Regions from separate parts of the Streptomyces sp. NPDC058646 genome, predicted to be linked through region 2. Evidence: riboswitches for the same ligand, from Rfam matches in the RefSeq annotation. Region 2 holds a riboswitch; the other holds the start of a gene.

What was found. A riboswitch is a leader RNA that binds a small molecule or an ion and turns the genes downstream of it on or off. The one in region 2 is predicted to bind S-adenosylmethionine.
Positions count from the first base shown of each region.
Region 1: another riboswitch for S-adenosylmethionine. It lies ahead of thrC (threonine synthase); the one in region 2 lies ahead of ACFWUZ_RS27420 (aminotransferase class V-fold PLP-dependent enzyme).

Region 1 is NZ_JBHXRK010000016.1:110,490-126,092, forward strand. Features, by position in the region: gene nagA (N-acetylglucosamine-6-phosphate deacetylase) at 1-19, opposite strand, end outside; gene ACFWUZ_RS20700 (ROK family protein) at 19-951, opposite strand; gene ACFWUZ_RS20705 (extracellular solute-binding protein) at 1,163-2,461, shown strand; gene ACFWUZ_RS20710 (DUF3263 domain-containing protein) at 2,519-2,755, shown strand; gene otsB (trehalose-phosphatase) at 2,830-3,678, shown strand; gene ACFWUZ_RS20720 (trehalose-6-phosphate synthase) at 4,093-5,547, opposite strand; gene ACFWUZ_RS20725 (glucosyl-3-phosphoglycerate synthase) at 5,594-6,544, opposite strand; SAM riboswitch class I at 6,730-6,886, shown strand; gene thrC (threonine synthase) at 6,904-8,193, shown strand; gene ACFWUZ_RS20735 (MoaD/ThiS family protein) at 8,230-8,505, shown strand; gene ACFWUZ_RS20740 (cold-shock protein) at 8,903-9,109, shown strand; gene groL (chaperonin GroEL) at 9,442-11,064, shown strand; gene ACFWUZ_RS20750 (hypothetical protein) at 11,187-11,438, opposite strand; gene ACFWUZ_RS20755 (phosphoribosylanthranilate isomerase) at 11,644-12,261, shown strand; gene ACFWUZ_RS20760 (beta-glucanase) at 12,331-13,068, shown strand; gene ACFWUZ_RS20765 (Uma2 family endonuclease) at 13,316-13,918, shown strand; gene ACFWUZ_RS20770 (protease inhibitor I9 family protein) at 13,951-14,283, opposite strand; gene ACFWUZ_RS20775 (S8 family serine peptidase) at 14,649-15,603, shown strand, end outside.
Region 2 is NZ_JBHXRK010000025.1:95,734-111,336, forward strand. Features, by position in the region: gene ACFWUZ_RS27360 (carbohydrate kinase family protein) at 80-1,057, shown strand; gene ACFWUZ_RS27365 (cysteine desulfurase/sulfurtransferase TusA family protein) at 1,205-2,584, opposite strand; gene coxB (cytochrome c oxidase subunit II) at 2,868-3,842, shown strand; gene ctaD (cytochrome c oxidase subunit I) at 3,839-5,572, shown strand; gene ACFWUZ_RS27380 (cytochrome c oxidase subunit 4) at 5,569-5,967, shown strand; gene ACFWUZ_RS27385 (Ig-like domain-containing protein) at 6,097-7,341, shown strand; gene ACFWUZ_RS27390 (hypothetical protein) at 7,500-7,901, opposite strand; gene ACFWUZ_RS27395 (heme-copper oxidase subunit III) at 8,099-8,719, shown strand; gene ACFWUZ_RS27400 (c-type cytochrome) at 8,796-9,605, shown strand; gene ACFWUZ_RS27405 (Rieske 2Fe-2S domain-containing protein) at 9,602-10,660, shown strand; gene ACFWUZ_RS27410 (cytochrome bc complex cytochrome b subunit) at 10,657-12,282, shown strand; gene trpD (anthranilate phosphoribosyltransferase) at 12,460-13,524, shown strand; SAM riboswitch class IV at 13,614-13,730, shown strand; gene ACFWUZ_RS27420 (aminotransferase class V-fold PLP-dependent enzyme) at 13,964-15,355, shown strand; gene ACFWUZ_RS27425 (Lrp/AsnC family transcriptional regulator) at 15,514-15,603, opposite strand, start outside.

The sequences.
Region 1 (15,603 bases), on a different contig from region 2:
TGTGCGCGCTTCCGGACATCAGGCAGGTACCTCCGTGGCGAGTAGGTCCCAGGCGAGCAGCCCTGCGCCCAGGCATCCGGCGGTGTCCCCGAGGGCCGCCGGAACGATGTGGGGGAGCCGCTGGAACGTCACGCGCTCCTCCACGGCCTTCCGTAGTGGTGTGAACAAGGTTTCCCCCGCCTCGGCGAGCCCGCCCCCGATGATCAGCGTGCGCGGGTCCAGCAGGGTGATCGCGGTGACCAGCCCGTCGGCGAGGGCGCCGACCGCGGCCAGCCAGACCTCGCGGGCGCGTGCGTCGCCGTCCTCGACGGCCTTGGCGCAGTCCGCGGCGTCCGCCTCCGGGTCGCCGCAGGCGGCGGCCCAGGCGCGGCTGACGGCGGAGGCGGAGGCGAGGGTCTCCAGGCAGCCGTGCTGCCCGCAGCCGCAGGCGGGGCCGCCGGGGCGGACCACGATGTGCCCGATCTCGCCCGCGTAGCCGTGGGCGCCCGCCTCGATGCGGCCGGCGATGCCGATGGCTCCGGCGATGCCGGTGCCCAGGGGGACGAAGAGGAAGCGGTCGGCGCCGCGGCCCGCCCCGATGCGGCCTTCGGCGAGCCCGCCCGTGCGGACGTCGTGGCCGAGGGCGACGGGGATCGAGCCGAGGCGCCTGCTGAGCAGCTCCCGCATCGGCACGTCGCGCCAGCCCAGGTTCGCCGCGTAGACGGCGATCCCGTTCTCGGCGTCCACGATGCCGGGTACGGCGACACCGGCGGCCGAGGCGGGGCGCCCGAAGCGCTCCCGGCCGGTGTCGAGCAGCTCGGCGGCGAAGGCCTGGATCGTCTCGACGACGGCGTCGGGGCCCCGCTCGCGGCCGGTGGCGCGGCGCGCCTCGTGGAGCAGGGTGCCGTCGGCGGCGACCAGGGCGGCCTTCATCCCGGTGCCGCCCACATCGAGGGCGATGACGTGTTTCACGGGTTTCACAGAGGACAGTCTCGCGTGCTCGACGGGGAAAGGTCTAGTCCATTGAGAGGGATTGTTGAGTGACCATACAAATTCGGGGCCGTGGTCGGGACGGGGGTCCGGACACGAACCGGACACGGGAGGGATCCGGATGTGGACGAGGCGCCAAAGTGGTGTAGACCTTACGTGGATCGTACGTACAACAAGGGGTGGATGGAGAACTGTGAAGGGCCGTTACCTGAGGCCGGCCGCGTCCGGTGCCGCACTGTGCCTGACCGCGACGCTCACCGGCTGCGGAGCCCTCGGCGGACTCACCGGGGACAACGAGGTGACCCTCCGGGTCGTGGCGGCCGATTACGGGGACAATCCGCAGAACTCGTCGGCGACGTACTGGAAGGGTCTCGCCGACGCCTTCGAGAAGGACCACCCCGGCACGAAGGTCGAGGTCAGCGTCTACAACTGGTCCGAGGTCGACGCCAAGGTCGCCGAGATGGTCAAGGCGGGCAAGGCCCCCGACATCGCGCAGATCGGCGCCTACGCCGACTACGCGGCCGACGGCAAGCTGTACTCCGTGGACGAGCTGCTCTCCGTCAAGACGGAGGCCGACTTCCTCGGCCCGCTCGCCGAGGCGGGCAAGGTCAAGCGCGTCCAGTACGGCATGCCCTTCGTGGCCAGCACCCGGCTGCTCTTCTACAACGAGAAGCTGCTCACCGACGCCGGCGTGCTCGCCAAGGACGCCAAGAGCGGCTGGCAGCCCAAGAGCTGGGCGGAACTGGAAGCCGCCGCGAAGAAGCTCAAGGGCGCCGGCGTCCAGACCCCCTTCGCGCTGCCGCTGGGCCGCGAGGAGGCGCAGGCCGAGACGATGATGTGGATGCTGGCGGGCGGCGGCGGCTACACCGACAACGAAGAGAGCTACTCGATCGACTCGCCCGACAACGTCAAGACGCTGGAGTTCCTCCGCGACAAGATGGTCGGCCAGGGCCTGACGGGCCCCGTCGAGCCGGGCAAGCTGGACCGCCGGGCCGCCTTCGAGGCCTTCACCCGCGGAGAGGTCGGCATGCTCAACGGCCACCCGACGCTCGTGAAGCAGGCCGCGGCCAAGGGCGTGAAGTTCGGCATGGTCCCCCTGCCCACCGCCGAAGGCAACGAACAGCCCGCGATGGGCGTCGCGGACTGGGTGATGGCCTTCAAGAACGGGCACAAGGCGGAGTCCGGCAAGTTCCTGGACTACCTGTACGAGGCGAAGAACGTGACCGCCTTCACCAACCAGTACGACCTGCTGCCCGTCACCACCAGCGGCTACCGGGCCATGGAGAGCGGCACCGGCGGGTCCGCCCCGCAGCTGAAGACCTTCCTGGCCGCGCTGCCCACGTCCCGGCTCTACCCCGTCGGCAAGAAGTCCTGGGCGGGGGTCAGCGAGGACATCAAGCAGAACATCGGCAAGACCGTCCAGCCGGGCGGGCAGCCCGCGAAGGTCCTGGACGAGATCGCGACGGCGGCGCGGGCGGCCGACCCGCGCTGACGCGGGGCGGTCCCGCCGCGCGGCGCCGGTGTCGGTGGGCGGCGTTAATCTGGCGGTATGACGGACGAGGGGCAGCTGACGGCCACGGAGGCCGCGGTGCTCGCGTACGAGGGACGCACCTGGCCCGGGCCCGGCGCCAAGGAGCGGGCGATACGGGAAGGGCTGGGGATGACCCCGGTCCGCTACTACCAGCTGCTCAACGCGCTCATGGACGATCCCCGGGCGCTGGCCCACGCCCCGGGCACGGTGAACCGGCTGCGGCGCATCCGCGAGGCCCAGCGGGCCCGGAGATGACCGGAGCGTGCCGCCTGCGGCGGGCGTGGCCTGCGCCATAGCCGTCGTGCGGCTGGGCCGTTAGGGTCGACCGTATGGGGAGCCATCCGCACGACTTGCCGATGCCCGTCACCGCCGCCGGACGCGAGGGACTCGAGGCCCTGCTCCGTGCACCCCGGCGGTCCGTGGTCGCACTCGACTTCGACGGCACCCTCGCCGACATCGTCCCGGACCCGGACCAGGCCCGCGCGCACCCGGGAGCCGTGCCCGCCCTGGCCGCGCTGGCCCCGGAGGTGGCCTCGGTCGCCGTGATCACCGGCCGGCCGGCGGGCGTCGCCGTCCGCTACGGGGGCTTCGCCGGGGTTCCCGGGCTGGAGCACCTGGTGGTCCTCGGCCACTACGGGGCCGAGCGCTGGGACGCCGTCACGGGGACGGTCCACGCCCCCGCCGAGCACCCCGGGGTGGCGGCGGTACGGGCCGAGCTGCCGGGGTTCCTGGAGTCGATCGGGGCCTGGCGGGGCACCTGGATCGAGGAGAAGGGCCGCGCGCTGGCCGTCCACACCCGCCGCGCCGAGGACCCCGACGCGGCCTTCGCGGCCCTGCGGGAACCGCTGGCCGGGCTGGCCGCACGGCACGGGCTGATGGTCGAGCCCGGCCGGGCCGTCCTGGAGCTGCGGCCGCCGGGGACCGACAAGGGCGTCGCCCTGACGGAGTTCCTCGCGGAGACCGGCGCGGAGGCCGTGCTGTACGCCGGCGACGACCTGGGTGACCTCGCGGCCTTCGCCGCCGTCGAGAAGCGGCGGACCGACGGGCTGCCGGGGCTGCTGGTGTGCAGCGGCTCGGCGGAGGTCCCCGGACTGGCTTCCCGGGCCGACCTCGTCCTCGCGGGACCGTCCCAGGTCGTGGCCTTCCTCGCCGCACTGGCCGCTGCGCTGCGGGCCTGACCCCTCCCTGCGGGCTGCAGCTCGGACCGCCCCCGCGGCGCCGTCGCCGGGGGCCGGCCCCCGGACCCCCGCGCCTCAAACGCCGGCGGGGCTGGGTGTGGCGTTGGGCTGGGCTGAAGACCCAGGGCTGCGGCCTGCGCCCCGCGCCTCAAGCGCCGGCGGGGCTGGGTGTGGCGTTGGGCTGGGCTGGGCTGGGTTTGGGGCCTGAAGATCCAGGGCTGTGGCCTGTGGCCTGCGCCTCAAGCGCCGGCGGGGCTGGGTTTGGCGTTGGGTCGGGCTGAAGATCCGGGGCTCAGCCCCGCGCCCCGCGCCTCAGGACTTCCCGCGGTTGGCAGGCGGGATCAGCCGAAGTTCAGCCTCGCCGGCGATTGAGGCGCGGGGTCTGGGGCGGAGCCCCAGGAAGGGGGCCCGGGGCTAGGAGAGGGCGTCCAGTTGGGCCTCGAACCAGGCGGCCGGGGGGAGGGTCGTGGCGGCGGCGGCCAGGCGCTTCGTGCGGTCGGCCCGCTCCGCCGCCGGCATGGACAGCGCCGCGTGCAACGCCTCGGCCGTCGCCGTGACGTCGTACGGGTTCACCGTCAGCGCGTGCTCGCGCAGCTCCTCGTACGCCCCGGCCCCGGTGGACAGCACCAGCGCGCAGCCCGCCTCCGACACCACCGGGATCTCCTTCGCGACCAGGTTCATCCCGTCCCGCACCGGGTTCACCAGCGCCACGTCCGCCATCCGGTACACCGCCAGCGAGCGCGCGAAGTCGTCCACCACGGACACCAGCACCGGCTGCCAGTCCGCCGTCCCGAACTCCGCGTTGATCTCCTCCGCGAGCTGCGCGACCGCCGCCGTGTAGTCCCGGTACACCTTCAGGTCCTGCCGGGACGGGTACGCGGAGGCCAGGTGCACCACCTCGCCCCGCCATTCGGGGTGCGTGGTCAGCAGCTCCCGGTAGGCGTGCAGGCCGCGCAGGATGTTCTTCGACAGCTCGGTGCGGTCCACCCGGGCGATCGTCCTGCGGCCCGCGACCTCGGCCCGCAGCGCGGCCAGCTTCTCGTCGACCTCCGGCCGGTGCGCGAGGGACCGCAGGTCCTCCGCATCGACCCCCAGCGCGTACACGGCGACGTCCGTCCGCTTGTGCCGCACCGGGCCCGACGGGCTCTTCTCGATGGAGCGGGCCCGCGAGGGCTCCTCGCCCGCCGGGAACCGCGGCGCGGCGATGCCCCGCTCGTCGTCCAGGTGCGCGCCGCCCATGAAGGAGTGCGCCCAGGCCCAGGTGTGGAAACCGACCACGTCCGCCCCGAGCATCCCCCACACCAGCCGGCTCCGGACGTCGTCCGGGAGCATGCCCAGGAACTCCGGCGACGCCCACGGCGTGTGCGTGAAGTGCGCGATCCGCAGGTCCGGCCGGAGCTCGCGCAGCGCGCCCGGGACCAGTGCCAGGTGGTAGTCCTGGACCAGGACCCGCGCCCCCTCGGCGGCCTCCTCGGCGAGGGCCTCCGCGAAGGCCTGGTTGTAGGCGGTGTACGACTCCCACTGCCGGCGGAACCGCGCGTCGAAGACCGGCTCGCGCGGGATGTCGTAGAGGTGGTGGTGGGTGAACCAGAGCACCGAGTTCGCGATGCCGTTGTACGCGTCGTCGTACACCGTGGGATCGATGTCCAGCATCCGGACGCCCGGCTCGGCCACTCCCCGCCGGACCGCCTCCCGGTCCGCCTCCGACAGCGCCGCGCAGATCCACAGCGCTTCCGGCTGCCGGGCCAGTGCGGCCGAGAGGCCGGAGACGAGACCGCCCCCGCCGCGGCGGGCACTGAGGGTGCCTTCGGCCGAGAGGTCGTAGGAGAGGGGGCCGCGGTTCGCTGCAACGAGTACCTGAGAAGCCATGCGGCCAACCTAGCCCGGCTCGTGCTCGCTCAAACGTGCGTAACCCTCACGCCACGCGGCGTCGCGCGTACTCCGTGATGCCCGCCATCGGAGGCCGCTCCTCGGTGTCCACCGGGTAGGTCCGGGGCACGAACCCGTGCGGCGCGCGCTCGAACTGGACGAGTTCCGGCCGTACGAGGTGCCCGCGCGAGAGGCGCACCTGCGCGGTGCGGTAGATCGCCGCGGCCATCCGGCCCAGCGCCTTCCCGTCCTGGTGCCGGTGGAGCCGTACGCCGACGTCCACCTGGGCCAGGGCGTCCAGCCCGACCGTGTGCAGGGCGTCCACCAGCAGGCCCAGCTCGACCCCGTAGCCCACGGGGAACGGCAGCCGTTCCAGCAGGCTGCGGCGCACGGCGTACTCGCCTCCCAGCGGCTGCACGAAACCGGCCAGCTGCGGCCAGTGCAGGTTCAGGAGGGGGCGGGCGACCAGCTCGGTCACCCTGCCGCCCTGCCCGGGGGCGTCGCCGAGCGGCCGGTCGTACATCGCCTTGACGAACTGCACGTCCGGGTCGGTCAGCAGCGGTCCGACGATTCCGGAGACGAAGGCGGAGGAGAAGTCCCGCAGGTCCGCGTCGACGAAGCAGACCACGTCCCCGGTGGTGGTCAGCAGTGAACGCCACAGCACCTCGCCCTTGCCGGGCAGGGCCGGTATCCGCGGCAGGATCCCGTCGCGGTGCACCACCCGGGCGCCCGCCTTCGACGCGACCTCCGCCGTGCGGTCGGTGGAGCCCGAGTCGATCACGACGAGCTCGTCCACCAGCGGGACCGGCAGTCCCTCGATCAGCTCGCGCCGGATCACCTCGACGATCGCGCCGACGGTCGGCTCCTCGTCGAGCGCGGGCAGCACCACGCTGACCGTGGTGCCCGCTGCCCGTTTCCGCTCCAGCAGCTGGTCGAGCGGTCGGTCGGCGGCGGACCAGGAGCGGTCGGCGAGCCAGCGCTCCACCTCTTCCAGCACTTTCAGCACTCCCTGCCGTTCGGCGGTTTGACCCCATTGAGATCCATCTCGCGGTTCGGACGGCTGTCTCAACCACCCGGGGCCTTCGGTTACAGTCTTGAACAACGCGAAGGACCATCGCATGTCGGGGGTCCTCGCGCACAAACGCCCGGGCGCGCCATAGAGCGCGCGGCCCGGTGCCATACCGCTCATCCAGAGGGGCAGAGGGACACGGCCCGTTGAAGCCCCGGCAACCCTCCAGTCGGTCTCGCGATCGCTACGTCAGCGACATCTGCGAGGTCCCCGGCTAGGGAAGGTGCCAATTCCGTCTCATGGCGAAGTGCGCCATGGGGAAGATGAGGAGAAAGGGCCTCGCCATCATGGCTGCACAGACTGTCGCCACCTCTGCCGACCAGGATTCTGTCGACCTCGGACCTGCCACCGGCCTTTCCTGTCGCGAGTGCGGCACCCGCTTCGGACTCGGCCCCATCTTCGCGTGCGCCGAGTGCTTCGGACCGCTGGAAGTCGCCTACGACCTCCCCACCGGCGACCCGGAGGCCCTGCGCGCCGCGATCGAGGCGGGCCCGAACAACATCTGGCGCTACGCCCCGCTGCTGCCCGTCCCCGCGGACGTGGCCTCCAAGCCCAGCCTGAACCCCGGCTTCACCAAGCTCGTGGACGCGGCCAACCTGGCCAAGGAGCTGGGTGTCACCGGCAAGCTCTACGTCAAGGACGACTCCGGCAACCCGACGCACTCCTTCAAGGACCGCGTCGTGGCCATCGCCGTCGAGGCGGCCCGCGCCTTCGGCTTCACGACCCTCTCCTGCTCCTCCACCGGCAACCTGGCCGGCGCCGTCGGCGCCGCTGCCGCCCGGGCCGGATTCCGCTCCTGCGTGTTCATCCCGCACGACCTGGAGCAGGGCAAGGTCGTCATGGCCGGCGTGTACGGCGGCGAGCTGGTCGGCATCGAGGGCAACTACGACGACGTCAACCGCTTCTGCTCCGAGCTCATCGGCGACCCGCTGGGCGAGGGCTGGGGCTTCGTCAACGTCAACCTGCGCCCGTACTACGGCGAGGGATCCAAGACGCTCGCGTACGAGATCTGCGAGCAGCTCGGCTGGCAGCTGCCCGACCAGATCGTCATCCCGATCGCGTCCGGCTCGCAGCTGACGAAGATCGACAAGGGTCTGCAGGAGCTCATCAAGCTCGGCCTCGTCGAGGACAAGCCGTACAAGATCTTCGGCGCCCAGGCCGAGGGCTGCTCCCCGGTGTCGGCCGCCTTCAAGGCCGGTCACGACGTGGTCCGCCCGCAGAAGCCGAACACCATCGCCAAGTCGCTGGCCATCGGCAACCCGGCGGACGGCCCGTACGTCCTGGACATCGCGCGGCGCACCGGCGGATTCGTCGAGGACGTCAACGACGAGCAGGTCGTCGAGGCCATCAAGATCCTCGCGCAGACCGAGGGCATCTTCGCCGAGACCGCCGGCGGCGTGACCGTCGGCGTGACGAAGAAGCTCATCGAGAACGGGCAGCTCGACCCGGCGCTGACCACCGTCGTCCTGAACACCGGTGACGGCCTCAAGACCCTGGAGGCGGTGGCCGCGGACAGCGGCCAGACCGCGACCATCCGCCCGAGCCTGGACGCCTTCCGCGCCGCCGGACTGGCCTGACCATCTCCTCCTGCTCCCCGGAAAGGCAGTAGCGCCATGAGCGTCAACGTCCGCATCCCCACCATCCTGCGCACCTACACCGGCGGCCGGGCCGAGGTGTCCGCCGAGGGTGCCAACCTGGCCGAGGTCATCGAGTCCCTGGAGAAGAACCACCCGGGCATCGCCGCGCGCGTCCTGGACGACCAGGGCAAGCTGCGCCGCTTCGTCAACGTCTACGTGAACGACGACGACGTGCGGTTCGAGGGCGGCCTGGAGGCCGTGACCCCGGACGGTGCCGGCGTCTCGATCATCCCGGCCGTCGCGGGCGGCTGACCTTCCCGTAGGTGACGCGCAAAAACGTAATTGCCCCCTCCGCTAAAAAGCGGAGGGGGCAATTCAGCTTGATTGGGCGCGGTAGGGTTGGGGAAGTCCCCTCCGCTGTTCTTGCCCGCCGCATATGAACGGGTCGCGTGAGGGTCGACATCGGGTCAATGTGCAAGTGCGGTATGGGGCTTTGGCGCAATATGCCTGGCCCGAGTTGCCCTGGGATATGGCAAATTTTCACTTTATTTCTGTGTTTCTGGGTGTCCAGAATTCTCGTGGGATTGACCTGTTGCAGACAGCACTCGCGCAGATACATTCAGCCTCGGTCGACGCGTTCCGACGCAAGTGATGACCCGGGACCGCGAAGTGCGTTCCTGCGCAAGGGCCAGTAATAGGGGAGTTAGGCATGGCTCAGGGCACCGTCAAGTGGTTCAACGCGGAGAAGGGCTACGGCTTCATCGCGGTCGACGGTGGTGCGGATGTGTTCGTCCACTACAGCGCCATCCAGATGGACGGGTACCGCACCCTTGAAGAGGGTCAGCGGGTCGAGTTCGAGATCTCGCAGGGCCAGAAGGGTCCGCAGGCGGACATGGTCAAGCTCGCACTCGGCTAGTCCTGGCGCGATCGACCGCCCACGCACTGTGTTCGACGTACGAGGGGCCCACATCCTGGACACGGGATGGGGGCCCCTCGTGCGTTGTGGCCGGTCGGCCCCTGTCCTGTCCGGTTCCTCGCCCGGCGTTGCCCGAAGCCGCTTGCACTCGCGGGGGGCGAGTGCTAATCATTGGCGTTAGCACTCTCCAAGCGAGAGTGCTACCAAAACGAGGACCGGGCCGGTGAGGCCCGCAGGTCCGGCGGGAAGGAACCGCCGGGCACGCAGGCCGTCCGTCGCGGGCGCGGGCGCGGTCCGGAGCAATCCACCCCTGTCCGGGAGGACCACTTCAGATGGCCAAGATCATTGCGTTCGACGAGGAGGCCCGGCGCGGTCTCGAGCGTGGGATGAACCAGCTCGCCGACGCCGTCAAGGTCACCCTTGGCCCCAAGGGTCGCAACGTCGTCCTTGAGAAGAAGTGGGGCGCCCCCACGATCACCAACGATGGTGTCTCCATCGCCAAGGAGATCGAGCTCGAGGACCCGTACGAGAAGATCGGCGCCGAGCTGGTCAAGGAAGTCGCCAAGAAGACGGACGACGTCGCCGGCGACGGTACGACCACCGCCACCGTGCTCGCCCAGGCGCTCGTCCGCGAGGGCCTGCGCAACGTGGCCGCCGGCGCCAACCCGATGGCCCTCAAGCGTGGTATCGAGAAGGCCGTCGAGGCCGTCTCCGCCGCCCTGCTCGCCCAGGCCAAGGACGTCGAGACCAAGGAGCAGATCGCTTCCACGGCTTCCATCTCCGCCGCCGACACCCAGATCGGCGAGCTCATCGCCGAGGCGATGGACAAGGTCGGCAAGGAAGGCGTCATCACCGTCGAGGAGTCGCAGACCTTCGGTCTGGAGCTCGAGCTCACCGAGGGCATGCGCTTCGACAAGGGCTACATCTCGGCGTACTTCGCCACCGACATGGAGCGTATGGAGGCGTCGCTCGACGACCCGTACATCCTGATCGTCAACTCCAAGATCGGCTCGGTCAAGGACCTGCTGCCGCTCCTGGAGAAGGTCATGCAGTCCGGCAAGCCGCTGCTGATCATCGCCGAGGACGTCGAGGGCGAGGCCCTGTCGACCCTGGTCGTCAACAAGATCCGTGGCACCTTCAAGTCCGTCGCCGTCAAGGCCCCGGGCTTCGGTGACCGCCGCAAGGCCATGCTCGGCGACATCGCCATCCTCACCGGTGGCACCGTCATCTCCGAGGAGGTCGGCCTCAAGCTGGAGAACGCCGGTCTCGACCTGCTCGGCCGCGCCCGCAAGGTCGTCATCACCAAGGACGAGACCACGATCGTCGACGGTTCGGGCGACAGCGACCAGGTCCAGGGTCGCGTCAACCAGATCCGCGCCGAGATCGAGAACTCCGACTCGGACTACGACCGCGAGAAGCTCCAGGAGCGCCTCGCGAAGCTGGCCGGCGGCGTGGCCGTCATCAAGGCCGGTGCCGCGACCGAGGTCGAGCTCAAGGAGCGCAAGCACCGCATCGAGGACGCCGTCCGCAACGCGAAGGCGGCCGTCGAGGAGGGCATCGTCGCCGGTGGTGGCGTGGCCCTGCTGCAGGCCTCCTCGGTCTTCGAGAAGCTCGACCTGTCGGGTGACGAGGCGACCGGCGCCAACGCCGTGAAGCTCGCGCTCGAGGCCCCGCTGAAGCAGATCGCCGTCAACGGTGGTCTCGAGGGTGGCGTCGTCGTGGAGAAGGTCCGCAACCTCACCGTGGGCTGGGGCCTGAACGCCGCGACCGGCGAATACGTCGACATGATCGCCGAGGGCATCATCGACCCGGCGAAGGTCACGCGTTCCGCGCTGCAGAACGCCGCGTCGATCGCCGCGCTGTTCCTCACCACCGAGGCCGTCATCGCCGACAAGCCCGAGAAGGCCGGTGCCCCCGCGGGCGGCGGCATGCCGGGCGGTGACATGGACTTCTGATCGGCCCCTGGCTGATCGGCTGTTCTCGAACCGAGGGCGGCACCCACTCCGGACGGAGCGGGTGCCGCCCTCGGGCGTTCCACCGGGCCCGCTCCGTACGGGAAGCCGCCGGGCCGCGCCCTTCAGAACGCCGTGTCGAGGGTGCAGCCGAAGGGAGCCGGTACGCGCAGCGCCTCGCCGAAGGACACCGTCGTACGGGAGCGGTAGCCGTGCGGGGACGGGTCGTGGAAGCAGGTGATCTCCACGTCCTGCAGGTCGACGACCAGGTAGACCGGGACGAGCAGGCCGTGGACGTCCAGCTTCTCGTTCCAGTCCGCGTCCTTCGCGGAGACCGACGTGAACTCGGCGACCAGCGACAGGGCCGCCCCGTCCACGGGAACTCGAAGAGGAACGGCGCGACGTCCGTCACGTGGTTCTCGGGAGCGTGGGGCTCAAGCTGTCGGCGCAGCGTGCGCATCGGGCGGTAGTAGCGCAGCTTGGACCACGGTGACACGACGATCTTCCCCCGGATGAGCTTGGCGCGTGCCCGGTACTCGGGACGGGGCGGCGGTGGGGGCCCGGGTTTGGTTGACTCGGGGCATGAGCGAGAGCAGTGCACCCTTCGTCAAGATCTGCGGGCTGAAGACCGCCCACGACGTCGACGTGGCCGTGGCGGCCGGGGCCGACGCCGTCGGGTTCGTCTTCGCGCCCGGCAGCCCCCGCACGATCGGGGCCGGCCTGGCGCGCGAGCTGGGCGGGCGGGTGCCCGCCGGGGTGCTGACCGTCGGGGTGTTCCGCGGGCAGCCTCTGGAGGAGGTGCGGCGTCTCGCCGAGGAGAGCGGGGTGCGCGGGGTGCAACTGCACGGGGACGAGGGGCCCGCGTACTACGGGGAACTGCGGGCCCCCGGCCGGACCCTCCTGCGGGCCACCGCCGGGCACGTAAAGCGCTGCGGCGAGTACGGCGAGGACCTGCTGCTCCTCGACGCCCCCGACCCCGGCTCCGGCAAGCCCTGGAACTGGGGCTCCGCGGAGTTCACCGCTCCCGAAGGGCACTGGCTGCTCGCGGGCGGGCTCACCCCGGACAACGTCGGGGAGGCCCTGCGCAGCACCGGCGCGTGGGGCGTGGACGTGTCCAGCGGGGTCGAAAGGGAGCGCGGGGTGAAGTCCCCCGACCTGATCCGCGCCTTCGTGCGCGCGGCGCACCACCGCGGCGACTGAACGCAGTCGTGCGATCACTCTCGGCGAGAACCGGTGGTTGAGCCGGTTCCCGCCGGGCACAGCACAGGCATGGTCTCGGAAACGCTCGGATGGCTGCGGCGCCTGTCCCGCCGCCTCGCCCCGCGGGCCGGCGGGGGCCTGGCCCCCTTCAGGCCCCGCCCCGCCCCCGTCTTCACCGCCGACTTCGCCTCCTCCGACCAGTGGGTCGCCGGCCGTTCCTGGGCTTATCCCGACGGCGGCCCGGTCAACCCGGGGGACAACAAGCTCGACCACCTCGTCGCCGACCCCGCCTACAGCCGCAGCGGTGTCTTCCGCGCGACGCTGCGCCCCGACGGCAACTGGGACGCCGGGCTGCTCACCACCGAGGGCAGCGAGGACGGGTTCATGGTGCGCACCGGCGACGTGCTGGAGGCGCGGGTCAGACTGCCGGTGGAGACGGGCGCCTGGCCCGCGATCTGGACCTGGCGGGACGGCGGCCAGGAGATCGACGTCTTCGAGTACCACCCCGACAACCCGGATCTGCTGGAGCTGTCCAACCACGTCCGCGAGGCGCACCGCTACCACCGCGACCCGTCGGTCCGGCCCGGCGCCTGGGTGGACCTGAAGGTCGAGTTCGGCCGCAACTCGGTCGTCTGGTGGGTCAACGGCGCGCGCGTGTACAGCGACCGCCGCGGCGTGGGCCGCACCTGGCACGCGTACCTGATCGTCAACCTGTCGGTGTCCGCCGGGAGGTACCACCCCGCACCCGGTCCGGGGCAGACGGAGATGTCGTACGAGGTCTCCCAGCTGCGGGTGTACCGCGGTTAGGCGAAGAGCACCGGGGCCGGCACTCCTCTGCTGGTCCCGGTGCTGGTCGTTGCCGCCAGTGCCGCCGTTGATGCCACCGCCATCACCCCGGGCGGAGCGGATGCCGTCTTCCGGATGCGGGCGATGGCGGTCGTCGGCGCGGAGGTAGCTGCGTGCGCCCCCCATCGTGGGACGCTGAGGGAAGCGGCCCGGGCCGCGAAACCGTCGATCTACGTTCATGCCATGGCCACAGGAGAGGGGACCCGCGATGACCGCAGCCGTGGTCGAACCCGGCCGGAGCGCCGGTGGCCGTGCGTGGGAGTACCTGCTGCAGAGCTGGCGTGAGCTGGACGTGCCGGAGGGCTGGAGCGCCGAGATCGACGGAGGACGGATCACCTTGGTGCCCCCGCCCCACCGACACCACGACGGGATCGCCGCCAGGGTGCAACGCGCGCTGTACGGCGTACTGCGACCGGACTGGGAGATCTATCAGACCCTCGGCATCCACATCGCCCCGCTGGGGAAGCTGTACATGCCGGACTTGGTGATCGCACCTTCGGCACTCGTCGAAGGCGTCGACGCGGACGTCAGTGATCCGCTGGACGCGGCCGAGGCGCTGCTCGTCGTGGAGATCACCTCCAGGGGCAACGCCGAGGACGACCGGAAGAAGAAGCTCTGGGCCCACGCCCATGCTCCGGTTCCGGTCTACCTGCTGATCGACCGCTTCGACGAGCACGGGCCCACGGCCACGCTGTTCACCGGTCCCGCGAACGGCGCCTACCGGCACACCGAGCGGGTGGCCTTCGGCGAGGTGCTGAAGCTCCCCGAGCCGTTCCCGGTCGCGCTGGAGACGGAGCACTTCCCCCACTGATCCGCCGGCGGCGCCGTCCCCGCCCGGGTGTTTCAGAAGATCCCGGAGCCGGACGCGGTGCCGTCCTGCTCGATGGACTCCACGACGGCGGTGGCCCGCAGCGCCTCGACCTGCTCGGGGGAGAGGCGGGCGGCGAAGCCGTTCGCCGCGTCGCGGTAGACGTGGAGCGGGGTGATCCCGTACGCGTCCGCGACGGCGGCCGGGTCGAGGCCGCGGTGCACGGTGACGATGTACGTCGGGTGGTCGGCGGCCGGCCGCGACACGGACCCGGACGCGGGCCCGGCGGCAGCGGCAGCGGACGCGGGCAGGGCGGTGACGGCGGCCAGGACGGCGACGGCCAGGGACCGGCTCGGACGGTTGCGCATGGGGCGAGGCCATCATGCGCCGAAGGCCTGGTCAACGACGGCCGGGGGTGTGGCGGGGGCACGGAGAGCGCACCCGCCGTGCGCCCCCCTGGAGTGGGCGAGGACCGTACGGGTGATCTTGCGGGGGCAGCCGCCCGTGCAAGGATCCGGGCGCGGCCCTGACGCCGCAGGGGATAACCCTGTCCGCAGCTTGTGCGACAGGGGGCGCAGAGGCGGGCGCCGGGGCATCGGCCAGGTGGGGGCGGTGGTTCAAGCCACCCGGAGGTGGCACCGATGGGAGGTCAGGGCCGCCTCCGCACGAGCACTCGATGCCGCGGGGGCGGCTCACCCACGTCGACCGTTCACCCCGCCAGGGAGTTCCTTCCATGCGCCCGCTCGCACGTGTGGCCACCGCCGCCCTCATCGCGTCGCTGGTCCCGGTCGCCGCCGGTACCGCCTCCTCGTCCGCAGCCGCTCCGGAGCCGACCCCCGCGCCGCTGAAGACCGCCGCCGACGCGGTGCCCGGCCAGTACATCGTGACCCTGGAGAAGGGCCAGGACGCGGCGGAGGTCGTGCAGCGGCTGGGCCTGAAGGCGTCGTTCATCTACACCTCGGCGCTGAACGGCTTCGCCGTCCCGCTGACCCCGCTCCAGCTGACGCTCGTCCGCAACAGCCTGGGCGTGAAGACCGTCGAGGAGGACGCCGAGGTCCAGTCGGTACCGAGGCCGAGCACCGCCCCGGGCACCCGTGCCCCGTCGAGCTCGTGGGGGCTGGACCGGATCGACCAGGAGAAGCTGCCGCTCGACAGCAACTTCACCGTCAACGGCAACGGCGCCGGGGTGACCGCGTACATCCTCGACACCGGCATCGACTACGCCCACACCGAGTTCGGCGGGCCCGACGCCACCCGTGCCGCCTTCGGCTTCGACGCCATGAACGACGGGCGCAACGGTCAGGACTGCCAGGGCCACGGCACGCACGTCGCCGGCACGGTCGCCGGCCAGACGTACGGGGTCGCGAAGAAGGCCGGTCTGGTCAGCGTCCGCGTCCTCGGCTGCGACGGCAAGGGCACCTACTCCGGGATCATCGCGGGCCTGGACTGGGTGGCCAAGAACGCCCAGCAGCCGGCCGTGCTCAACGGTTCCCTGGGCGGCGAACTGTCCGAGGCGCTGAACGACGCCGCGAACGCGGTCACCGACGCCGGCGTGCTGCCCGTGATCGCGGCGGGCAACTCCGCGGAGTCCGCCTGCACCGTCTCGCCGGCATCCGCGACCAAGGTGTTCACCGTCGCGGCGAGCAACCAGTGGGACGAGGAGACCTCCTTCTCCAACCACGGCACCT
Region 2 (15,603 bases):
TTTCGTACGGTCGGACCTGGGCTCCTGACCGGGTAGTTTTGACTGTCCCCTTGCCGTCCTTCGCAGGAGCATCCACGCCGTGCGTATCGCAGTCACCGGCTCCATCGCCACTGACCACCTGATGACCTTCCCGGGCCGTTTCGCCGACCAGCTGGTCGCGGACCAGCTGCACACGGTCTCCCTCTCCTTCCTCGTCGACAACCTCGACGTCCGGCGGGGCGGCGTCGGCCCGAACATCTGCTTCGGCATGGGGCAGCTCGGCAGCCGCCCGGTCCTGGTGGGCGCCGCGGGCTCCGACTTCGACGAGTACCGCGCCTGGCTGGACCGGCACGGGGTCGACACCGAGTCCGTCCGCATCTCCGAGGTGCTGCACACCGCGCGCTTCGTGTGCACCACGGACTCCGACCACAACCAGATCGGCTCCTTCTACACGGGCGCGATGAGCGAGGCCCGCCTGATCGAGCTGAAGTCCGTCGCCGACCGGGTGGGCGGCCTGGACCTCGTCCTCATCGGCGCGGACGACCCCGAGGCGATGCTCCGCCACACGGAGGAGTGCCGCACCCGCGGGATCCCCTTCGCCGCGGACTTCTCCCAGCAGATCGCGCGGATGGACGGCGACAACATCCGCACGCTGATGGAGGGCGCGACCTACCTCTTCTCGAACGAGTACGAGAAGGGCCTCATCGAGTCGAAGTCGGGCTGGACCGACGAGGAGATCCTCGCCAAGGTCGGCACCCGGGTCACCACCCTCGGCTCCAACGGGGTGCGGATCGAGCGGTCCGGCGAGGAGCCCATCGTGGTCGGCTGCCCCGAGGAGACCGCGAAGGTCGACCCGACCGGTGTCGGCGACGCGTTCCGCGCCGGGTTCCTGACCGGGCTCGGCTGGGGCGTCGGCCTGGAGCGTGCGGCGCAGCTCGGCTGCATGCTCGCGACGCTGGTCATCGAGACCCTCGGCACCCAGGAGTACACCCTGGCCCGGGCGCACTTCATGGACCGCTTCACGAAGGCCTACGGCGAAGAAGCCGCGTCGGAGGTCCGGTCCCACCTTCCCGCCTGACGGCGGGCCGCGGGGTCCGGGTGCGGCGCCGTTGCTGGGGCTCCGCCCCAGACCCCGCGCCTCGAACGCCGGCGAGGCCGAAACACTGAGCCCCGCCGGCGTTCGAGGCACGGGTCCGGGCGGAGCCCGGTGCCCGGCGGAGCGGGGTCAGACGAGGCGGCGGACCGTGTACGCGACTCCCGTGGGACGGCCGGCTTCGCCGAGGTAGGCGTGGCCCCGCATCGCGCACCAGGCCGGGACGTCCAGCCGGGCCACCTCGTCGTCGGAGACGACCGTCACGGTGCCGCCCACCGGGACCCGCCCGATGGCCCGGGCCAGCTCGATCACGGGCTGGGGGCACCGCAGGCCGAGCGCGTCCAGCTCCAGGGAATCCGCCTCCGGCGCCGCCGCCGGAGCCTCGCCCGCCCCGAGCTTCTCCCGTATGCCCGCCACCGCACCCGGCAGCGCCTCCAGGAATGCGTTGACCTCCTCCGCGGTGGTCCCCGCCGGCAGGGACACCCGCACGTTCCCCTCCGACAGCACCCCCATCGCCCGCAGCACGTGACTGGGGGTCAGCGTGGAGCTGGTGCAGGAGGAGCCGGAGGATACGGAGAAGCCGGCCCGGTCCAGCTCGTGCAGCAGGCTCTCCCCGTCGACGTACAGGCAGGAGAAGGTGACGAGGTGCGGCAGCCGCCGGTCCGGGGCGCCGACCACCTCCACGTCCGGGACCAGCCGCACCACCCGCCGCCGGATCCGGTCCACCAGGACCCGCAACCGGGCCGCCTCAGCCTCCGCCTCGGCCCGTACGGCCCGCAGCGAGGCCGCCGCCGCCACGATCGCGGGGAGGTTCGCGAAGCCGGGGGAGCGCCCCGACTCCCGTTCGTCCGCAGGGCCTTGGGCGGAGAACCGGACCCCCTTGCGGACGGCGAGCAGGCCGACGCCGGGCGGGCCGCCCCACTTGTGGGCGCTCGCGGCGAGCACGGACCAGGCCCCCTCCACCGGGCCCCAGCCCAGCGACTGCGCCGCGTCCACCAGCAGCGGCACCCCGGCGGCCCCGCAGGCCTCGGCGACCTCGGCCACCGGCTGGAGGGTGCCCACCTCGTGGTTGGCCGACTGGAGGCAGGCCAGGGCCGTCCCCGGCCGCAGGGAGCCGGCGTACCCGGCGGGGTCCACCGCCCCGTACCGGTCCACCGGGACCTGGGTGACGGTCCCTCCGGACCGCTCGTGCGCGTCCGCCGCATGCAGGACAGAACTGTGTTCGACCGCCGATACGACCAGGTGGCCGCCGACACGCCGGCGCCCGGCGAGGACCCCCGCGAGGCCCGTGTGAACCGCGTGCGTCCCCGAAGGAGTGAACACGAGCTCGTCGGGGCGGCATCCCACCTCCTCCGCGGCCGCCTCGCGCGCCGCGTCCAGCAGCAGCCGGGCGCGCCTCCCCTCCCGGTACAGCCGGGCGGGGTCGGCCCAGCCCTCGTCCAGGGAGGCCTGCAGCGCCTGCCGGGCCACGGGGTGCAGGGGGGCGGCGGACGCGGTGTCGAAGTACGGCATCCGGTCACGCTAGCCGGAGCCGGGCACCGGCCGAGGTCAGGGGCCGTCAGATGTCTTCCGGAGCGGTCCGGTCAGGGCCGTCCGCACCGTCCCCCGGACGGCGGATCCATCCCTTCGGGGGCAGTAGCGGCGCGTTGGGCACCCTCCCCGCGCGACCCCAAATAGCGTCCAGTAGGGTTTGGTCCGCATAAACATCCAAACCCCTGCCTGCGTCAGGGCCGGCGACCGACCCGAACACGGCCGCGGCCGGCCGCGCGGGCCGAGACTCTCGGGAAGGCGCTACGTGAGTCCCTACGGCTCCGACCGCTCGCCGCGGCGCCCGATGCGGCGGAAGCTGCTGCAGGCGCTGACTGCGGGCGTGGTCCTGGCGACCGCCACTGGTTGCTCGTATACATGGAAAAACTTCCCCCGCCTCGGAATGCCGACCCCGGTAACCGAGGAGGCGCCGCGCATCCTCTCCCTGTGGCAGGGATCCTGGGCAGCCGCGCTCATCACCGGCATCCTGGTGTGGGGCCTGATCATGTGGAGCGTCATCTTCCACCGGCGTAGCCGGACGAAGGTGCAGGTTCCGCCGCAGACCCGGTACAACATGCCCATCGAGGCGCTGTACACCGTGGTTCCGCTCATCATCGTCTCGGTGCTCTTCTACTTCACCGCGCGTGACGAGTCGAAGCTGCTCTCCCTCTCCGCCAAGCCGGCGCACACGATCAACGTGATCGGCTACCAGTGGAGCTGGGGCTTCAACTACGTCGAGAACGTCGACGGTGACGCGGCGACCCCGAAGGCGGGCGAGGTTCCGAAGGAACTCGACTCCATCCCGGACCGCTTCTCCAAGGCCTTCCCCGCCGGCGCCGAGGGCGTCTACGAGAAGGGCGTCCCGGGCGACCGGAACCCGCAGACCGGCAACCCGGGGCCGACCCTGGTCCTCCCCAAGGGTGAGAAGGTCCGCTTCATCCTGTCGTCCAACGACGTCATCCACTCCTTCTGGGTGGTCCCCTTCCTGTTCAAGCAGGACGTCATCCCGGGCCACACCAACGTCTTCGAGGTCACCCCGAGCCAAGAAGGCACCTTCATGGGCAAGTGCGCCGAGCTCTGCGGCGTCGACCACTCCCGGATGCTCTTCAACGTCAAGGTCGTCTCGCCGGAGAAGTACCGGGAGCACCTGAAGCAGCTGGCCGAGAAGGGGCAGACCGGCTTCCTGCCGGCGGGCATCAAGCAGACCGACCCGGCCCGGAATGCGGAGACGAACAAACTGTGAGCATCCTCAACGAACCTCAGGGTGCCGCCGCAGCCGACTCGTACGAGAACGAGCTGCCGGTACGGCGCAAGCAGCCGGGCAACGTGGTCGTGAAGTGGCTCACCACCACCGACCACAAGACCATCGGCACGATGTACCTGGTCACGTCGTTCGTGTTCTTCATCATCGGCGGGATCATGGCGCTCTTCATGCGCGCCGAGCTGGCCCGTCCGGGCACGCAGATCATGTCGAACGAACAGTTCAACCAGGCGTTCACGATGCACGGCACGATCATGCTGCTGATGTTCGCGACGCCGCTGTTCGCCGGTTTCGCCAACTGGATCATGCCGCTGCAGATCGGCGCGCCCGACGTGGCGTTCCCGCGGCTGAACATGTTCGCGTACTGGCTGTACCTCTTCGGCTCGACCATCGCGGTGGCCGGCTTCGCCACGCCGAACGGTGCGGCCGACTTCGGCTGGTTCGCCTACTCCCCGCTGTCGGACGCGGTCCGCTCGCCGGGCATCGGCGCCGACATGTGGATCATGGGTCTGGCCTTCTCGGGCTTCGGCACGATCCTCGGCTCGGTCAACTTCATCACCACGATCATCTGCATGCGCGCTCCCGGCATGACGATGTTCCGCATGCCGATCTTCACCTGGAACGTGCTGCTGACCGGTGTCCTGGTCCTGCTCGCCTTCCCGGTGCTGGCCGCCGCGCTCTTCGCGCTGGAGGCCGACCGGAAGTTCGGTGCGCACGTCTTCGACTCGGCCAACGGCGGCGCCTTGCTGTGGCAGCACCTCTTCTGGTTCTTCGGACACCCAGAGGTGTACATCATCGCCCTGCCGTTCTTCGGAATCATCTCCGAAGTGATCCCGGTCTTCTCCCGCAAGCCGATGTTCGGTTACATCGGTCTGATCGGTGCGACGATCGCGATCGCCGGCCTCTCGGTGACGGTGTGGGCCCACCACATGTACGTCACCGGTGGTGTGCTGCTGCCGTTCTTCTCCTTCATGACCTTCCTGATCGCGGTACCGACCGGTGTGAAGTTCTTCAACTGGATCGGCACCATGTGGAAGGGCTCACTGTCCTTCGAGACACCGATGCTCTGGGCCGTCGGCTTCCTGATCACCTTCACCTTCGGTGGTCTGACCGGCGTCATCCTGGCTTCGCCCCCGATGGACTTCCACGTCTCCGACTCGTACTTCGTCGTCGCGCACTTCCACTACGTCATCTTCGGCACCGTGGTGTTCGCGATGTTCTCCGGCTTCCACTTCTGGTGGCCGAAGTTCACGGGCAAGATGCTGGACGAGCGCCTCGGCAAGATCACCTTCTGGACGCTGTTCATCGGCTTCCACGGCACGTTCCTGGTGCAGCACTGGCTGGGTGCCGAGGGCATGCCGCGTCGTTACGCGGACTACCTCGCCGCCGACGGCTTCACCGCGCTGAACACCATCTCGACGATCAGCTCGTTCCTGCTGGGCCTGTCGATGCTGCCGTTCATGTACAACGTCTGGAAGACGGCGAAGTACGGCAAGAAGATCGAGGTCGACGACCCGTGGGGTTACGGCCGTTCGCTCGAGTGGGCGACGTCCTGCCCGCCGCCGCGGCACAACTTCCTCACCCTGCCGCGGATCCGTTCCGAATCCCCGGCGTTCGACCTGCACCACCCGGAGATCGCGGCCCTCGACCACCTCGAGGACCACGGTGGCAGCGCCAAGGCCGTCACCGGTGGCAAGGAGGCCGGCAAGTGAAGATCCAGGGCAAGATGTTCCTCTGGCTCTCCTTCTTCATCCTGATCATGGCCGTCGTGTACGGCGTGTGGTCGAAGGAGCCCGTCGGTACCACCGCGCTCTTCCTGGCCTTCGGCCTGAGCGTCATGATCGGCTACTACCTGGCCTTCACGGCCAAGCGCGTCGACGAGATGGCCCAGGACAACCTGGACGCCGACGTCGCCGACGAGGCGGGCGAGCTGGGGTTCTTCTCCCCGCACAGCTGGCAGCCGCTCTCGCTGGCGATCGGTGGCGCGTTCGCCTTCATGGGCGTCGTCTTCGGCTGGTGGCTCATGTACTTCTCCGCCCCGCTGATCCTCATCGGCCTGTGGGGCTGGGTGTACGAGTACTACCGCGGTGAGAACCAGAACCAGTAGCACCCGCGCCGTTCACGCGGCCGCATCGCACGGCACCTGGGGCCCGGACACCTCTTCGGAGGGGTCCGGGCCCCTCGTTTGCAGTCATCCCGCGCGCCGTATTTGTCATATCTTCATAGCGTTGGCCCCATGAAGCACTCACCGCGTCTTTGGACGGTACTCAGCTGCTCCCTGCTGGTCGCGTCCCTCGGGGCCGGCGCCACCGCATGCGGGTCCGGCGACAACCCGCTGTCCGCCCGCCCGTACGACGCGGGCGATCAGGTCGCCTTCAACCAGGCCGCCGGCAGCCGACCCGTGGACCCCGGCCGGCCCCTGGAGGTCACCGCCAAGAGCGGGGAGGGCCGGATCACCGACGTGAGCGTCGTGGACGTCCACGGCCGCCACCTGGCGGGCGAACTCACCGCCAAGGGCGACCGCTGGCACAGCACCGCCCCGATGGCCGCAGGGGTCCGCTACACGGTCACCGTGAGCACCGAGGACGAGCGGGGCGCTCCCGGGCAGCGCACGCTCACCTTCGACACCACCCCGGCCAAGACGCTCCTCAAGGTCGAGTTCGGCCCCGAGGAGGGCAAGTACGGCGTCGGGCAGCCCCTCACCGCCGACCTCAGCGAGCCCGTCAAGGACAAGGCCGCCCGCGCCGTCGTGGAGCGCGGCCTGGTCGTGGACGCCCCTCCCGGCGTCGAGGGGGCCTGGCACTGGGTGGACGACAAGAGGCTCCACTACCGGCCCAAGGACTACTGGCCCGCGAACACCGAGGTCTCCGTACGGAGCAACCTCGAAGGCATCAAGATCACCGACGAGCTCCACGGGGCCGCCGCCACGCCGTTGAAGCTGGAGATCGGCGACCGGGTGGAGGTCACCACCGACGCCGCCTCGCACTGGCTGACGTTCAAGCGCAACGGAGAAGTGATCAACTCCATTCCGGTGACCACCGGCAAGCCCGGCTTCTCCACCCGCAACGGCGTCAAGGTGGTGCTCGGCAAGCAGTACTACGTGCAGATGCGCGGGGACACCGTCGGCATCGGCGGCAGCGAGTACTACAACCTGCCCGTCTACTGGGCCACCCGCGTCACCTGGAGCGGTGAATACGTCCACGCCGCCCCCTGGTCGGTCGGCTCGCACGGCTACGCCAACGTCAGCCACGGCTGCACGGGCATGAGCACCGGCAACGCCGCCTGGTTCTACGAGAACATCACCGAAGGCGACATCGTCCAGGTGGTCAACAGCATCGGCGACGACATGGACATCTTCGGCAACGGCTTCGGCGACTGGAACATGGACTGGAAGGACTGGCGGGAGGGCAGCGCCCTGCTGAAGGGCACTCAGGAAGGCCGCAGCCCGATCGACCAGGCCCGTCTGCGGCCCACCGTCTAGGCACCGGCCGGCGCGGAGCCCCGCCTGCGCCCCGCGAGGGCGCGGGCGCCGGGGCCCGTACGCCGCGGCCCCGCAACCTCACCGCGCCCCGGCGGCCCGCCCGCCGCCCAGGTCCCGCAGGCGGCCGTGCGCGCGCCCGCGGGACGGGAGGGGCGGTCTCACGCGTCCAGGGACAGCCGGGTCCGCAGGAGGCCCGCCAGGGCGTCCGCGAACTCCACAGGATCCACCGGAAGGGTGACGGCCGCGTCCGCGCGGCTCCACGTGGCCAGCCAGGCGTCCTGGGGGCGCCCCATCAGCAGCAGCACCGGCGGGCAGCGGAAGATCTCGTCCTTGATCTGCCGGCACACCCCCATGCCCCCGGCCGGGACCGCCTCGCCGTCCAGCACGCACGCGTCGATGCCGCCCGCGTCCAGCAGCAACAGGACGGCCGGAAGGGTCGCGCACTCCAGGAACTCCACCGGCGGCAGGTCCGCGGCGGGCCTGCGACCGGCCGCCAGCCGCACCTGCTCCCGGGTGCCCGCGTCGTCGCTGTAGACCAGAACCCGCGCAGTCGCCCGCATTTCGTTCCTCCACGTGTCCGTGAATCACGCTCTTGATGCGCGGATGCTACTCCGTCCGACCCCGTGTCAACATCGGTTCGGGCAGCATCGCCGGCTTGCTTTCGAGGCCTGTCCGATGGGCCGTTCGGGCCTTGCACACGCCCCGGACACTCCGAACGGCACCCCCCAGGGTGAGGGCGGGATAAGCGACCGACATAATGTCGGTCGTGGCGACAGCAACGACAGTAGATACCGGGCACGCGCACCCGACGGTCAACAGGCCGAACCTCGTCAGCGTCGGAACCATCATCTGGTTGAGTTCCGAGCTGATGTTCTTCGCGGCCCTCTTCGCGATGTACTTCACCCTGCGATCCGTGATGGGCGCCGAGTACTGGACAGCGGAGGCCTCGGCCTTGAACCTGCCCTTCTCGGCGACGAACACCACGATCCTGGTGCTCTCCTCGCTCACCTGCCAGCTCGGCGTCTTCGCCGCCGAGCGGGGTGACGTGAAGAAGCTCCGGACGTGGTTCATCATCACGTTCGTCATGGGTGCGATCTTCATTGGCGGCCAGGTGTTCGAGTACACCGAGCTGGTCATGCACGAGGGCATGAGCCTCTCGTCCGGTCCGTACGGCTCGGTCTTCTACTTGACCACCGGCTTCCACGGACTGCACGTGACGGGCGGTCTCATTGCCTTCCTGCTGGTCCTCGGCCGGACGTACGCGGCCAAGAGGTTCACCCACGAACAGGCCACGTCGGCCATCGTCGTGTCCTACTACTGGCACTTCGTCGATGTCGTCTGGATCGGCCTCTTCGCGACGATCTACCTGATCAAGTAGCGAACACGTCACCGGGCAGGTCCCGGCACTCCATCCAGAAACACCGACGCAGAAGATCCTGACACCGGGGTAATCCGTGAAAAAGCTCTCCGCACGACGACGCCATCCGCTGGCGGCGGTCGTCGTTCTACTCCTCGCGCTGGCGGCCACTGGGGGGCTGTACTCCGCCTTCGCGCCGGCAGGCAAGGCGCAGGCCGATGAAACCGCCCAGTCCCTCGCCATCGAGGAGGGCAAGAAGCTGTACGCCGTGGGCTGCGCAAGCTGCCACGGAACCGGCGGCCAGGGTTCCTCTGACGGCCCGAGCCTGGTCGGGGTCGGCGCCGCAGCCGTCGACTTCCAGGTGAGCACGGGCCGCATGCCCGCGCAGCAGCCCGGCGTCCAGGTGCCGAAGAAGCCCAAGATCTACACGCAGGCGCAGATCGACCAGCTGGCCGCGTACATCGCGTCCCTGGGTGCGGGCCCGAGCGTGCCGACCGAGAAGCAGTACGACCCGGCCGGTGCCGACATCGCCAAGGGTGGTGAGCTGTTCCGCAACAACTGCGCGCAGTGTCACAACTTCACCGGTGAGGGCGGCGCGCTGACGAACGGCAAGTACGCCCCGAACCTCGCGGACGTCGAGCCGAAGATCATCTACGAGGCCATGCTCACGGGCCCGCAGAACATGCCCTCCTTCCCGGACAGCACGATGCCGGAGAAGGAGAAGAAGGACATCATCGCGTACCTCCAGAACGTGAACGGCGACAAGTCGACGAACCCCGGTGGCCTCAAGCTCGGCGGCCTCGGCCCCGTCTCCGAGGGTCTGTTCGGCTGGATCTTCGGTCTGGGTACGTTGATCGCTGTCGCCGTCTGGGTCGCGGCCCACACCGCTAAGGCCAAGAAGTCATGAGTAGCCAAGACATTCCCGAAGAGAAGCACCTGCCGAGCGAGCAGGGTGACGGGCACCACGGTGCCGTAGCGGTCGCGGACGACCCGTTCGCCGACCCCGGGATGCCGGCCCACCGGCCGCGCATCCAGGACATCGACGAGGCGGCGGCCAAGCGCTCCGAGCGCACCGTCGCCCTGATGTTCACGCTGTCGATGCTGTCCACGATCGGCTTCATCGTCGCCTTCGTGGCCATCCCGATCGACAAGATCGTGTTCATCTTCCCCATCGGGAAGGTGAGCGCGCTCAACTTCAGCCTCGGTGTGACCCTGGGCCTGGCCCTCTTCCTCATCGGCGCGGGTGCGGTCCACTGGGCCCGCACCCTGATGTCCGACGTGGAGATCGCCGACACGCGCCACGAGATCGCGGCCTCGCCCGAGGTCAAGGCGCAGGTCATGAGCGACTTCCGGGCCGGTACGGACGAGTCGAACATCACCCGCCGCCCGCTGATCCGCCGCACGATGCTCGGTGCGCTGGCCCTGGTGCCGCTCACCGGCATCGTCATCCTGCGCGACCTCGGCCCGCTGCCCGAGGACAAGCTCCGCAAGACGCTCTGGGCCAAGGGCAAGCTGCTCATCAACCAGAACACGATGGAGCCGCTGCGTCCCGAGGACGTCATCGTCGGTTCGCTGACCTTCGCCATGCCCGAGGGCCTGGAGGAGGAGCAGCACGACTACATGTCGCAGATCGCCAAGGCGGCCCTGATGATCGTCCGGATCCAGCCGGAGGACATCAAGGACAAGAAGGAACTGGAGTGGTCCCACGAGGGCATCGTGGCCTACTCCAAGATCTGCACCCACGTCGGCTGCCCGATCAGCCTGTACGAGCAGCAGACGCACCACGTGCTCTGCCCGTGCCACCAGTCCACCTTCGACCTCTCCGACGGCGCCCGGGTCATCTTCGGTCCGGCCGGTCACGCGCTTCCGCAGCTGCGGATCGGAGTCAATGCCGAAGGCTTCCTCGAAGCGCTCGGTGACTTCGAAGAGCCCGTCGGTCCTTCCTTCTGGGAGCGCGGATGAGCACCGCCACTGACACTGGGCGCAAGGCGCCGGCCGGCGAACGCGTGGCTGACTGGGCGGACGGCCGCCTGGGCATCTACGGCCTGGCCAAGGCCAACATGCGCAAGATCTTCCCGGACCACTGGTCCTTCATGCTGGGTGAGATCTGCCTGTACACCTTCATCATCATCATCCTCACGGGTGTGTACCTGACGCTCTTCTTCCACCCGAGCATGAACGAGGTCGTGTACCACGGCTCGTACGTGCCGATGCAGGGCGTCCGCATGTCCGAGGCCTACGCCTCGACCCTGGACATCAGCTTCGACGTCCGCGGCGGTCTGCTCATCCGGCAGATCCACCACTGGGCGGCACTGATCTTCGTCGCGGCGATGATGGTGCACATGATGCGCGTCTTCTTCACCGGCGCGTTCCGCAAGCCGCGCGAGGTCAACTGGCTGTTCGGCTTCCTGCTGCTGGTCCTCGGCATGTTCACCGGTTTCACCGGTTACTCCCTGCCGGACGACCTGCTCTCGGGCACCGGTGTCCGCTTCATGGAGGGCGCGATCCTGTCCGTGCCGATCGTCGGCACGTACCTGTCGTTCTTCCTCTTCGGCGGCGAGTTCCCCGGCCACGACTTCGTGGCCCGGTTCTACTCGATCCACATCCTGCTGCTGCCCGGCATCATGCTGGGTCTGCTGGTGGCGCACCTGATCCTGGTCTTCTACCACAAGCACACCCAGTTCGCCGGGCCCGGCAAGACGAACAACAACGTCGTCGGCATGCCGCTCCTCCCGGTGTACATGGCGAAGGCCGGCGGGTTCTTCTTCCTGGTCTTCGGCATCATCGCGGTCATCGCGGGCGTCGCCTCGATCAACCCGATCTGGGCGCTCGGTCCGTACGTTCCGGACCACGTGTCCACGGGTGCGCAGCCCGACTGGTACATGGGCTTCTCCGAGGGCCTCATCCGTGCCATGCCGGGCTGGGAGATCAACCTCTGGGGCCACACGCTCGTCCTGGGCGTGTTCATCCCGCTGGTGATCTTCCCGCTGGTGCTGGCCACGATCGCGGTGTACCCGTTCGTCGAGGCCTGGGTCACGGGGGACAAGCGCGAGCACCACATCCTGGACCGCCCGCGCAACGTCCCGACCCGTACCGCCTTCGGTGTGGCCTGGCTGACCTGGTACGTCATCCTGCTGATCGCCGGTGGAAACGACATGTTCGCGCAGTTCTTCCACCTGTCGATCAACTCGATCACCTGGTTCGCCCGCATCGGCTTCTTCGTCGGTCCGGTCATCGCCTTCATCGTCACCAAGCGGATCTGCCTCGGCCTCCAGCGCCGGGACCGGGACAAGGTGCTGCACGGTCGCGAGACCGGCATCATCAAGCGCCTGCCGCACGGTGAGTTCGTCGAGGTCCACGAGCCGCTGCCGCAGGGCAAGCTGCACACCCTCACCGCTCACGAGCAGTACGCGCCGGTCGAGATCGGCCCGACGGTCGACGAGAACGGTGTCGTGCGCAAGGTCAAGGGCACGGAGAAGCTGCGCGCGAAGCTCAGTAAGGGCTACTACGCGGAGGACAACCAGATCCCGAAGCCGACGGTGGAGGAGTACAAGGAGATCCAGAGCGGCCACGGCCACCACTGATCCCCTGTTGCACGCATGAGGGACCGGTTTCGGCCAGTCCTGGTGTCGCCACGGTGAGAGCCCCGTCCAGTGTCTGGACGGGGCTCTTTGCCGTCCCCGGGGCTGGATAGGCTGAGGGCCTTCCCCTTCGCCGTGGGTGGCGCACACGGGGGCGGCCCACTAGCACAGGAGCGGACCATGAACGTTGTGACCCCGGCAGGCGGCGACAGCGTGGCGGCCCGTGGCTGGCCGGGCGTCCTCGACGCCCTGCTGACCGGCCGGGACCTGAGCGCCGACGACACCGCCTGGGCCATGGACCGGATCATGCGCGGGGAGGCCACCGACGCCCAGATCGCCGGCTTCACGGTCGCGCTGCGGGCCAAGGGGGAGACGGTCGCGGAGATCAACGGCCTCGTCCGGGCGATGTACGCGCACGCCAACCTGATCGAGGTCCCGGGCCGGACGGTGGACATCGTCGGCACCGGCGGCGACGGGGCCAGGACGGTGAACATCTCGACGATGTCCGCGGTCGTGGTGGCCGGTACCGGCGCCAAGGTGGTCAAGCACGGGAACCGGGCCGCGTCCTCCGCGAGCGGCTCCTCGGACGTGCTGGAGAAGCTCGGGGTGAACCTCGACCTGAGCCGGGAGCGGGTGGTGCAGGTCGCCGAGGAGGCCGGCATCACCTTCTGCTTCGCGGTGAAGTTCCACCCGGCGCTGCGCCACGTGGCCGCGGCCCGCAAGGAGCTGGGCATCCGCACCTTCTTCAACGCGCTGGGCCCGCTGACCAATCCGGCCCGGGTGCGCGCCCAGGCGACCGGTGTGGCCGACCCCCGGATGGCCCCGATCATCGCGGGCGTGCTCGCCGAACGTGGCTCCTCCGCCCTGGTGTTCCGCGGCGACGACGGTCTGGACGAGCTGACCACGACGGCGACCTCGCGGGTGTGGTGGGTCCGCGACGGCAAGGTGGCGGAGCAGGTCTTCGACCCGCGCGACGTCGGCGTCGACCTGGTCGAGGTATCGGCCCTGGCCGGCGGGGACCCCTCGTACAACGCGGACGTGGCCCGCCGCCTGCTGGCGGGCGAGACCGGCCCGGTCCGCGACGCGGTACTGCTGAACTCGGCGGCGGCCCTGGTGGCCCTGGACCCGGGCACGGGCACGCTGGAGGAGCAGATCGCGGCGGGCATCGCCCGCGCGGCCCGCTCCATCGACTCGGGCGAGGCCCGGGCCGCGCTGGAGCGGTGGGTGGCGGCGAGCAACGCCTGAACCCGCCTGATCGTTTCGAGCCAAGGACCCGGTCCACGATGCGGACCGGGGTCTTGCGCTCGGGCGATCTTGTGGCAGGATGCTGACCAGGTCACGAGTGACAGCGTTCAGGCCCCGGCTTGCTGTCCGGCAACCCTCCTTCCGTGGCGGGGTGCCCCGGGTGATGACCGGGCCGTAGGCAGCGAGGTCTACGGCAAGCGCGGATCCCTCGACACCAGGGGTCCTGGTCTCTCGAGGAGCATTTTCCGTGAGCAAGCGAATGCGATAGGGCGACTCCGCCCCTCTTCCATCCTCGGACCAGGGTCACTGCCGTGTACGCGGTGTACCCGGACGAACCGTCCGAGGCCCCCCGTACCCCGCCGCACGGCCGTCGCGCCGTAGCCGGGCCGCGTACGGGCACGCCGAAGCCATTCACCCCTGCCTGCCGGGAGATACCGCCATGTCCGCATCCCTGAACGCCGCCGCCACCGCCGTCTCCGCCCCCGCCGCCGTGGACCCCGCCTGTGCCGAGCCGCTGCCGGTGCTCGGCCGGGACGTCACCGTCCCCCTCGTCACCGGGGGAGAGGTCACCTACGCGGCCCTCGACTACGCGGCCTCCGCGCCCGCGCTCCAGCGGGTCTGGGACGACGTGGCCGCCTACGCCCCGTACTACGGCAGCGTCCACCGCGGCGCCGGCTACCTCTCGCAGCTGTCCACCGACCTCTTCGAGCAGAGCCGGGCCACGGTCGCCGACTTCCTCGACTGCCGCCCTGCCGACCAGGTCGTCTTCACCCGCTCCACCACGGACTCCCTGAACCTGCTCGCCGCCGCCCTCCCGGCCGACTGCCAGGTCTTCGTCTTCGAGACCGAGCACCACGCCTCGCTGCTGCCGTGGACGAACGCGCAGGTCACCTACCTCAACGCCCCCCGCACCCCGGACGAGGCCGTCGCCGGCCTGGAGCGGGCGCTGGCCGACCGCGACCCCTACGGCCCGGCGCTGGTCTGCGTCACCGGTGCCTCCAACGTCACCGGTGAGCTGTGGCCGGTGAAGGAGCTGGCCGCCGCCGCGCACGCCCACGGTGCGCGGATCGTCCTGGACGCCGCCCAGCTCGCCCCGCACCACCCCGTCTCGGTCCAGGAGCTGGACGTGGACTGGGTCGCCTTCTCCGGACACAAGCTCTACGCCCCCTTCGGCTCGGGCGTCCTCGCCGGCCGCGCCGACTGGCTCCAGGAGGCCGAGCCGTACCTCGCGGGCGGCGGCGCCTCCCGCAAGGTCGCCCGGCGCGAGGACGGCGGGGTGGACGTCGAGTGGCACACCACGGCCGCCCGCCACGAGGCCGGCTCCCCGAACGTCATCGGCGTCTACTCCATCGCCTCCGCCTGCAAGGCCCTGCGGGAGGCCGGGTTCGACAGCCTCGTCGCCCGGGAGAACCACCTCATCGCGAAGGTCCGCGAGGGTCTGGCGGAGGTCCCGGCGGTCCGCGTCCTGTCCCTGTTCGGGGACGACGCCCCGCGGGTCGGCGTCATCTCCTTCGTCGTGGACGGCTGGAACAGCTCGCACTTCGCGGCGGCCCTCTCCGCCGAGTACGGCATCGGCGTCCGCGACGGCCTGTTCTGCGCCCACCCGCTGGTCCGCACCCTGCTGGGCAGCGAGCCGCAGGCCCAGGGCGAGTGCGGCGCGCCGGAGGCGGCCCCGGGGGAGCGCTCGCTGAACGCGATCCGCGTCAGCTTCGGCGCCGGCACCCCCGACGAGCACGTGGAGCGGTTCGTGCGGGCGGTGAAGGAACTCGTCGCGGACGGCGCCAAGTGGCAGTACCGCACCGAAGAGGGCCGCTGCGTCCCGGCCGTCTGACGGGCTGCGGCCCGTCACGTACGGGCACCCGCTGCCGGCCGCCTGGGCGGCAAAGGGCGGGCCGCTGCCCGCGGCGCAGACGCGCGCACGGGTGGACTGCCTCCCGGAGCCCGGGCCACGGCGGAGCCGAGGGGGAGGCGGCGGGCCGCGCCGGAGCGTCAGGCGTCCAGGCCGATGGCGAAGGCCGCTTCCAGGTCGTGCTGGGAGTACGTGCGGAACGCCACGTGCGTGTCGGTCGCCTCGACGCC